Regions from separate parts of the Arthrobacter sp. K410C genome, predicted to be linked through region 1. Evidence: riboswitches for the same ligand, from Rfam matches in the RefSeq annotation. Region 1 holds a riboswitch; the other holds the start of a gene.
The links. A riboswitch is a leader RNA that binds a small molecule or an ion and turns the genes downstream of it on or off. The one in region 1 is predicted to bind S-adenosylmethionine.
Positions count from the first base shown of each region.

Region 1 (3,949 bases):
TTCGTACTGCGGGTGCGACTTCAGCAGCGGGTACTTCACCCAGCTCACGGCAGGCTGCTGCTCCAGCCATTCGGCGAGCCGGAGGGCTGTTGTGGAGGAGTGGTTGACACGCAGCGCCATGGTCTCCAGGCCTTTGGTCAACACCCACGCGTTGAACGGCGAAAGCGACGGGCCGGTGTGGCGCATCAGCTGCTTGACCGGACCCTCGATGTACTCCTTGGTGCCCAGGATGGCACCGCCCATCACCCGGCCCTGGCCGTCAATGTGCTTGGTGCCGGAGTAGACGATGACGTCCGCGCCCAGCTGGCCGCAGCGTTGGAGCAGGGGAGTGGCAAAGACGTTGTCGACGACGACGGTGGCCCCGGCAGCGTGCGCAAGTTCGCTGACCGCGGCGATGTCCACGATCTCCTGCATCGGGTTGGACGGAGACTCGAAGAAGACGGCGGTTGTGGGCTGGGACAGGGCGGCGCGCCACTGCTCCAGGTCCGGACCGTCCACAAAGACGGTCTCCACGCCCCACCGCGGCAGGATTTCGTTGAGGATGACGAAGCAGGAACCAAAGAGCGAACGGGCGGCCACCACGCGGTCCCCGGCAGCGAGCAGGGCGCCCAGGGCGGTGAACACGGCGGACATGCCGGACGCGGTGGCAAAGCACGCCTCCGTTCCTTCGAGCAGCCGGAGCCGCTCCTGGAAGGTCGCCACGGAGGGGTTGCCGTACCGGGAGTAGACGAAGCGCTCATCCTCGCCGGTGAAGGCGCGTTCCGCAGCAGCGGCGGATTCGTAGACGAAACCCGAGTTCAGGAACACCGCTTCGGACGTTTCCTGGAAGTTGGTGCGGTCCAGCCCGCCGCGGACGGCCTGGGTGTCGGGGCTCCAGCCGGCGGCGTCATTATTGAAGGTCACTTAGTTCTTTCCCAGGTTGGTCGGCAGGCCGCGGTTCTTCCAGCCATTGACGGTCCGTTCGCCGTAGCGGTCCGGGTCGCCTTCGAACCCCTCCAGGACGTTGTAGGAGGTGAAGCCGGCCTGCGTCGCGGCGATGGCGGCGGAGATGGAGCGCTGGCCGGAGCGGCAGATGAACACCAGCTCCGTGTTGGAATCCTCCGGCGCCTGCTGGCTCAGGTCCTTCAGGAAATCCGGGTTGGGAATGCCGCCGGGGAATGTCCACTGGATGAACAGTGGATCGTTGTCCGTGGCCTTGGTGTCCGGAATGCCGATGTGCGCCCATTCGCCCTCGGTGCGCACGTCCACCAGGATGGCGCCCTGCTCAAGCTTGGCCCAGGCTTCCTCCGGCGTCAGGTCTCCCGCGTAGCTCATGCGTGGCCCTCGCCGTCGAACTCGAGGTCCTCGCTGGCTGCTTCCAGGTCGTCAACAGCGGTGGCGACGGCGGCGTCCGCCGATGCGATGGCGGCCGGCAGGACCACGGCCTGGGCCACGATGACGCTGGTGCCGTTGAAGGCTGCCGCCGGGCTTCCGTGCAGGACGTAGCCTTCGGCGAGTGCGGTTGAGATCCGCTCACAGAATTCACGGTTGTCCGGGCCGCTGATGAGGCGGTAGGACAACTTTTCTTCGGGGGCGTCGGACACGACGGATCTCCTTCTCTCACGCTTGCAGCTCGAATCGGTCGATATGCCGAGTATTCACCTGAGGCACCCCGCCGCGGAAGGAGGGTTGCCGACCGGCCAGTCAGGGCTTGGCGCCGGTACTCATTACTCCCCAAAAACGTAACATCTGGCACCGGCGGCCGCATCGCCGTCGTCGTCATGTTGCGTAACTGAAGCGGAAACGCTGCCGAAGGCGGCGAGGCGGTGCCGTCACCGGTGAACGGCCGACGGCGGTATCACCGCAGGTGGGCGGGTCTTTCTTTCCCATCCCGGCGCGACGGCCCGATACAGTTCTTGGGGGGCAGCGCCCCGCCGTGAAAGATCAGCACTGGGGGTCCCTTGAACATGCGAACAGCCACGCCCTGCCGCCGCCCCCGTCCGGCCCTGGCCCCCCGTCTTCGCGTGGCCTGGGCGTTCCTTGCCGTACTTGCTGTTGCGTATGTGACTGCGGTCCTGCCGGCGGGGGCGGCCCGGGCAGCCGAACCCGCACCGGACGCGGGCAAGCCGCTGCTCGGCGTCGTCCTGGAATGGGGCGAGGACACCGCTGCAGGGTTTGCCGAGCGGCTGGGAGCGTCACCGGCTGTCTATGGACACGACATCGCTTTTCCCTACCGTTCCTCCGAGCAGAACGACATCAAGGGATTCCTTGAACAGTCCTCGCTCCAGGGCGCCCACGCCATGCTCACGGTCAAGCCCACGGTGCCGCTGGAGCAGATAGACGCCACGGCAGCCGAGTCATTCGCCGGGGAAATCAGACGGCTTACCGCGCAGTTCCATGGGCAGGTGCTGGTGCGGTTTGCCCCGGACATGAACGCCTCCTGGGTGGAGTGGGGCCAGCAGCCGGCCGAATACCGGAAGGCGTTCCAGGCTGTCTCCGCGGCATTTGGGGATTCCGGCAACGGCCGGACGGTTATGGTCTGGGAGCCGTACCTGGGCAAGGACTACCCCTTTGACCGGAACCGGAACGCGCCGGCCCGCGGAAGCGACGGTTTCGCCTTGCTGGATACCAACGGCGACGGTGCCTGGAACGGGTCTGACAGCGCCTACGAACCGTACTATCCGGGTGATGATGCCGTGGACTGGGTTGGCCTGACGGCTTTCCATGACGATACCGCCGGTGGCGCCGCAGTCAATACCGTTCCGCGCGCCGGTGAGCTGGAGGACATGCTGACGGCCTCGGGCGGCGAAAACTTCTACGCCACCTATGCCGAGGAGCGGGCCAAGCCGTTCCTGCTGCAGACCGCCGCCTTCTACAGCCCCGCGTCCGGCGGCGCGTCCGAGGCTGAGATCAAGACCGGCTGGTGGGACCAGGTGGTGGGCACTGCCACGTCGGCAGAGTTTGGCAGGACGTCCGCGGTGGTCTGGGACGAGCGCACCAGCACCAGGGACACCGGCGTGGCCAGCATCGACTGGCTCCTGACCGGCAGCCCGGAGATCGCCCGGGCGGCGCTGGACCGGCTGGAGGCCTCGCCCTTGGTGACCGGTCCCGTCACGGAGGTGTCCACCGGCGGCAGCGACTATGTCCGGGCAAACACGCTGGCCGGGGCTGCCGCCTGGACAGTATGGGCCGCACTCGTCATCCTCCTGGTGGCCCTCTGGCAGATTCCGCGGCGCGTTCACGCCGCAACAGCTTGGGGTTACACGGACCCGTCCGGCAGGGATTCGCGCGTGGACCTGCTGCGCGGACTGGCCATCGTGTTTGTCGTGGTCAACCACCTGGGCATGACGTCCCTGTTCCAGCTCCTGACCCAGGAGGCGGTGGGCTTCGTTTCGGGTGCCGAACTGTTTGTCCTCTTCTCCGGTCTAGTGGTGGGCATGGTCTACGGGCCCCGGGTGAAAGACGATTTTGGAACCGTCGTGGACCTGACGTCCCGACGCGCCGGCAAGCTCTACCTGACTGCACTGATAGTCCTCGTGGGCGTCTTCCTGGCTTCGCTGCTGCCGGTTTTCCGCATCGACGCGCTAACCACCTTCGTGGACCAGGGGACCGGCGGGGCAGGGCACGACGGCGCCGGGCGCACCTACGACCTTTATGCAGGAATGGAGCAACTCTTCCAGTTCCCGGTGCCGGCCCAGGTCCTCCCCGCCGTCCTGCTGCTGCAGTTCGGTCCGTGGCAGTTCAACGTGATGGGGCTGTACGTGGTGCTGCTGCTGGCCAGCCCCTTTATTCTTGCCGCCCTCAACCGGGGCAAGGCCGTGTGGGTGCTGGCCGGCACCCTGGCGGTCTACGCCGTCGGCGCCGCCACGCGCTTCCGGCTCCTGCCGTCGCAGTTCGAGGACTCGTTCCCGCTGCTCGTGTGGCAGGTGCTGTTCGTGCTCGGCCTGGTGGCCGGATTCCACCGGCGCAG
Region 1 covers NZ_JBNHFJ010000012.1:55,078-59,026, forward strand. Annotated here, with positions in the region: gene AC5RU7_RS15955 (O-succinylhomoserine sulfhydrylase) at 1-903, opposite strand, end outside; gene AC5RU7_RS15960 (rhodanese-like domain-containing protein) at 904-1,314, opposite strand; gene AC5RU7_RS15965 (DUF1737 domain-containing protein) at 1,311-1,583, opposite strand; SAM riboswitch class IV at 1,597-1,711, opposite strand; gene opgC (OpgC domain-containing protein) at 1,947-3,949, shown strand, end outside.

Region 2 (3,949 bases), on a different contig from region 1:
GTGGTTGGGGGTGGTGGTCATGCGGCTGCCCGGACCCGGAATCCGGGCCCGGGCAGCTGCCTTACCTGTGGTGCCTGGCTGCGTGCTACTTCTTGCTGGCAGCGAGGAGGTCTGCGGTGCCCTTGGCATCCGCGGCGTCGACGTCATGCAGTGAGATGCCCCTGGTCTCCTTGAGGAAGAGCACGGACACCGCCGTCACGATGCAGGCGGCCAGGAGGTAGAGGGCCACCGGAAGGGATGAATTGAAGTTGCCCAGCAGGGCGGTGGCGATGATCGGCGCCAGCGAGCCGGCAACGATCGAGGTCACTTGGTAGCCCAGGGACACGCCGGAGTAGCGCATCCGGGTGGGGAACATCTCGGCCATGATGGACGGCTGGCCCGCGTACATCAACGCGTGGAAGAGCAGCCCGATGGTGATGGCGGCCAGGATGACCATGTCATTGGCTGTGTCCATCATGGGGAAGGCGAAGAAGCCCCAGGTTCCGCCGAGGATGGCGCCCGCCATGTAGACGGGCCGCCGCCCGAAGGCGTCGGAGAGCTTGCCGACCAGCGGGACGGCGCAGAAGTGGATGAAGTGCGCCACCAGCAGCAGGAGCAGGATCCGTGAAGTGTCCGTCTGGACAACCACCTTCAGGTACGTGATGGAGAACGTGACCACCAGGTAGTAGAGGATGTTTTCGGCGAACCGGAGCCCCATGGCGGTGAAGACGCCGCGGGGGTAGCGGCGGAAGACTTCGGCAACACCGTAGCCCTTCTTTTCCGCGGTGACTTCCTTCCGGGCTTCGATGAAGATCGGAGCGTCCTGGACCTTGGTGCGGATGTAGTAGCCGATGATGACGATGACGGCGGACAGCCAGAACGCCACGCGCCAGCCCCAGCCGAGGAAGGCTTCCTGGGACAGTGTCGAGGACAGGGTGAACAGTACGCCCGTGGCCAGCAGGTTGCCCATTGGAACAGCAGACTGCGGCCAGCTGGACCAGAACCCGCGGGACTGGTTGGGGCTGTGCTCTGCCACCAGCAGCACGGCGCCGCCCCACTCACCGCCGACAGCGAAGCCCTGCACGAAGCGCAGGAACACCAGGAGGGCGGGAGCCCAGTAGCCGATCTGGGCGAAGGTGGGCAGGCAGCCCATGAGGAAGGTGGCCACACCCACCAGGATGATGCTCAGCTGCAGGAGCTGCTTGCGGCCGAACTTGTCACCGAAATGGCCAAAGACGATGCCGCCGATGGGGCGGGCCACGAAGCCTACGGCGTAGGTGACGAATGCGGCAATGATGCCGTCCAGTTCCGTGCCTGAGTTGGGGAAGAACGTTTTGCCGAACACCAGTGTGGCGGCAGATGCGTAGAGGAAGAACTCGTACCATTCGACCACCGTGCCGGCCATCGAGGCCGTGACGACTTTCTTCAGCCCTGAGGCCTTAACATCGGTTTCCTCGAGCCGCCGTGTGGCGGAGTGTTCCGTACTCATGAGTGAACTCCTTTGGCGTCTCCGTCGACACCACAATGGGGATCGGACAGCGGTTTTGTGGTGAGCACCACAAAACTGCAGGTTCACACGAGTATTGTCTGGTGACGCGCTGAGCTCAACGCCGAATACTGCAGGAAGCATCTGCAAAAATGCACATCCAGCACTGCGGCCCGGTGGGAACCGCGGGCTCGGCAGGGGTTCAAGGCAGGAGGTGCTCGCGGAGCTGGTCCCCGAGCTGCCCGATTTCCGTCAGGAAGCCGTCGTGGCCGATCGGCGCTTGGATCAGATGCACGTCCACGTCCCCGGGCAGTGCGCGCGCCAGCTCCCGCGACTGGGACGGGAAGTAGAGCCGGTCCGAATCGACTGCAGCAATGAAGAACCGGGCTTCGGAACGGGCCAGCGCTTCGGCCAGCGTTCCGCGTTCCCTGCAGACATCGTGGCTCATCAGCGCCTCGGTGATGGCGATGTAGCTGTTGGCGTCGAAGCGCTGGACCAGCTTGTTGCCCTGGTGGTCCAGGTAGCTCTCCACCTGGTAGCGGCCGCGGCCCGACAGGCAGTCAGCCTGCAGCGGTGATTCCGGGGCCTGGGGCTCCCGGCCGAACCTGCCCTCCAGCTCGGCGGCGGAGCGGTAGGTGATGTGCGCGATGCGCCGCGCCAAGGCCAGGCCTTCCTCGGGGAACGGGCCGCCGTAGTAGTCGCCGCCGTTGAAGTTGGGGTCCTGGCGAATGGCAAGGGTCTGTGCCTGGGCAAACGCGATTTGCTCTGCCGTGCTGGCGGCGCCCACGGAAATCACGGCGCAGCGCTGCACCCGCTCCGGGTAGGTGATGGCCCATTCCAAGGCGCGGGCACCGCCCAGGGAACCCCCTAGGACTGCGTACCAACTGCCGATGCCGAGCTGGTCTGCCAGCCGGGCTTCGGCCACGGTGCTGTCCCGCAATGTCACCAGGGGGAAGCGGGAACCCCAGGGTGTCCCGTCCGGGGCGGGCGACGACGGCCCGGTGGACCCGTAGCAGCCGCCCACAATGTTGATGGACACCACGAAGAACCGGTCCGTGTCCACGGGGGCACCGGGGCCGGCGAGCTGTTCCCACCAGCCGGGTTCGTCGCTGTCGCCGCGGGTGACATGGGTGCTGCCGGTCAGGGCGTGCTCGATGAGGATGGCATTGCTGCCGTCCGCGTTGAGCGTGCCCCACGTTTCGTAGGCGAGCGTGACGTCCGGCAGGTAGCCGCCGGCTTCCAGTTCCAGGCCCCCGATGGAGGCGTAGCGGACAATTCCGTGCTCGGGAACGGTGGTAGGGGTGACGGTAACCGTCATGGCAAGACCTCTTCTACGCGCTTGCCCACCGGCGGAATGACCGGCAGGCCAGGTCTTCACCCGGGGCACCCCACCGCGGAAGGAGGGTTGCCGGCCAGCAAGCCGGGGCTGTCACTGGCACTCATGACCTGGTTCGAGTGTACGAAACACCACCCGGCCCGGGCCAAGAGTGTGACTGGTTGTGACTTCCCCGGCTTTGCGCACGCAGGCCGGCCACCCGCCGTCGGGCCCTGGTCCCCGGACCGTCCGCTCAGGCGCCCTGCGCCTCCTTGGCGGCACGGAACCCGGCTTCAAGGTCGGCGAGGATATCGTCGATGTGCTCCAGGCCGACGGAGAGGCGGACCAGTCCCGGAGCGACGCCGGCCGCCGCCTGCTGCTCCGGTGACAGCTGGCTGTGGGTCGTCGACGCCGGGTGGATGACCAGCGAGCGGACGTCCCCAATGTTGGCCACGTGCGAGTGCAGCTCCAGGGCGTCCACGAACCGCTTGCCCGCCTCGGCACCGCCGGCCAGGTTGAAGGCGACAATGGCGCCGGTACCCCTGGGTCCGTACTTGCGGCCGCGCTCGTACCAGGGGCTGGAGGGCAGCCCGGCGTAGGCGACGGATTCGACGTCGTCCCTTGCTTCCAGCCACCGCGCCACCTCCCCGGCGTTGGCCACATGGCGCTCCACGCGCAGGCTCAGGGTCTCCAGGCCCTGCGAGATCAGGAAGGCGTTGAAAGGCGAAACGGCGGAACCGAGGTCGCGCAGGAGCTGGACCCGGGCCTTGAGGATGTAGGACAGGTTGGCCCCCAGCGCCCCGCCCTCGCCCAGGTCGCGGCCGTACACCAGGCCGTTGTAGGTGGGGTCCGGGGTGTTGAAGCCGGGGAAGCGTCCGGGGTCCTTGCTGAAGTCGAACTTGCCCGAATCAACGATGACGCCGGCGATCGCGGCGCCGTGGCCGCCCAGGTACTTGGTGGCCGAGTGGACCACGATGTCCGCGCCCCATTCCAGCGGCCGGATCAGGTATGGCGTGGACAGCGTGTTGTCCACGATCAGGGGCACGCCGGCCTCGTGGGCGGTGCGGGAGACGCCCTCGATGTCCAGCACGTCCTGCCGCGGGTTGGACACCACTTCGGCAAAGAAGAGCTTGGTGTTGGGCTGGACCGCCTCGCGCCAGTGGTCCAGG
Region 2 covers NZ_JBNHFJ010000002.1:226,216-230,164, reverse strand. Annotated here, with positions in the region: gene AC5RU7_RS05940 (MFS transporter) at 86-1,468, opposite strand; gene metX (homoserine O-acetyltransferase MetX) at 1,668-2,783, opposite strand; SAM riboswitch class IV at 2,796-2,912, opposite strand; gene AC5RU7_RS05930 (bifunctional o-acetylhomoserine/o-acetylserine sulfhydrylase) at 3,034-3,949, opposite strand, start outside.
Region 2: another riboswitch for S-adenosylmethionine. It lies ahead of metX (homoserine O-acetyltransferase MetX); the one in region 1 lies ahead of AC5RU7_RS15965 (DUF1737 domain-containing protein).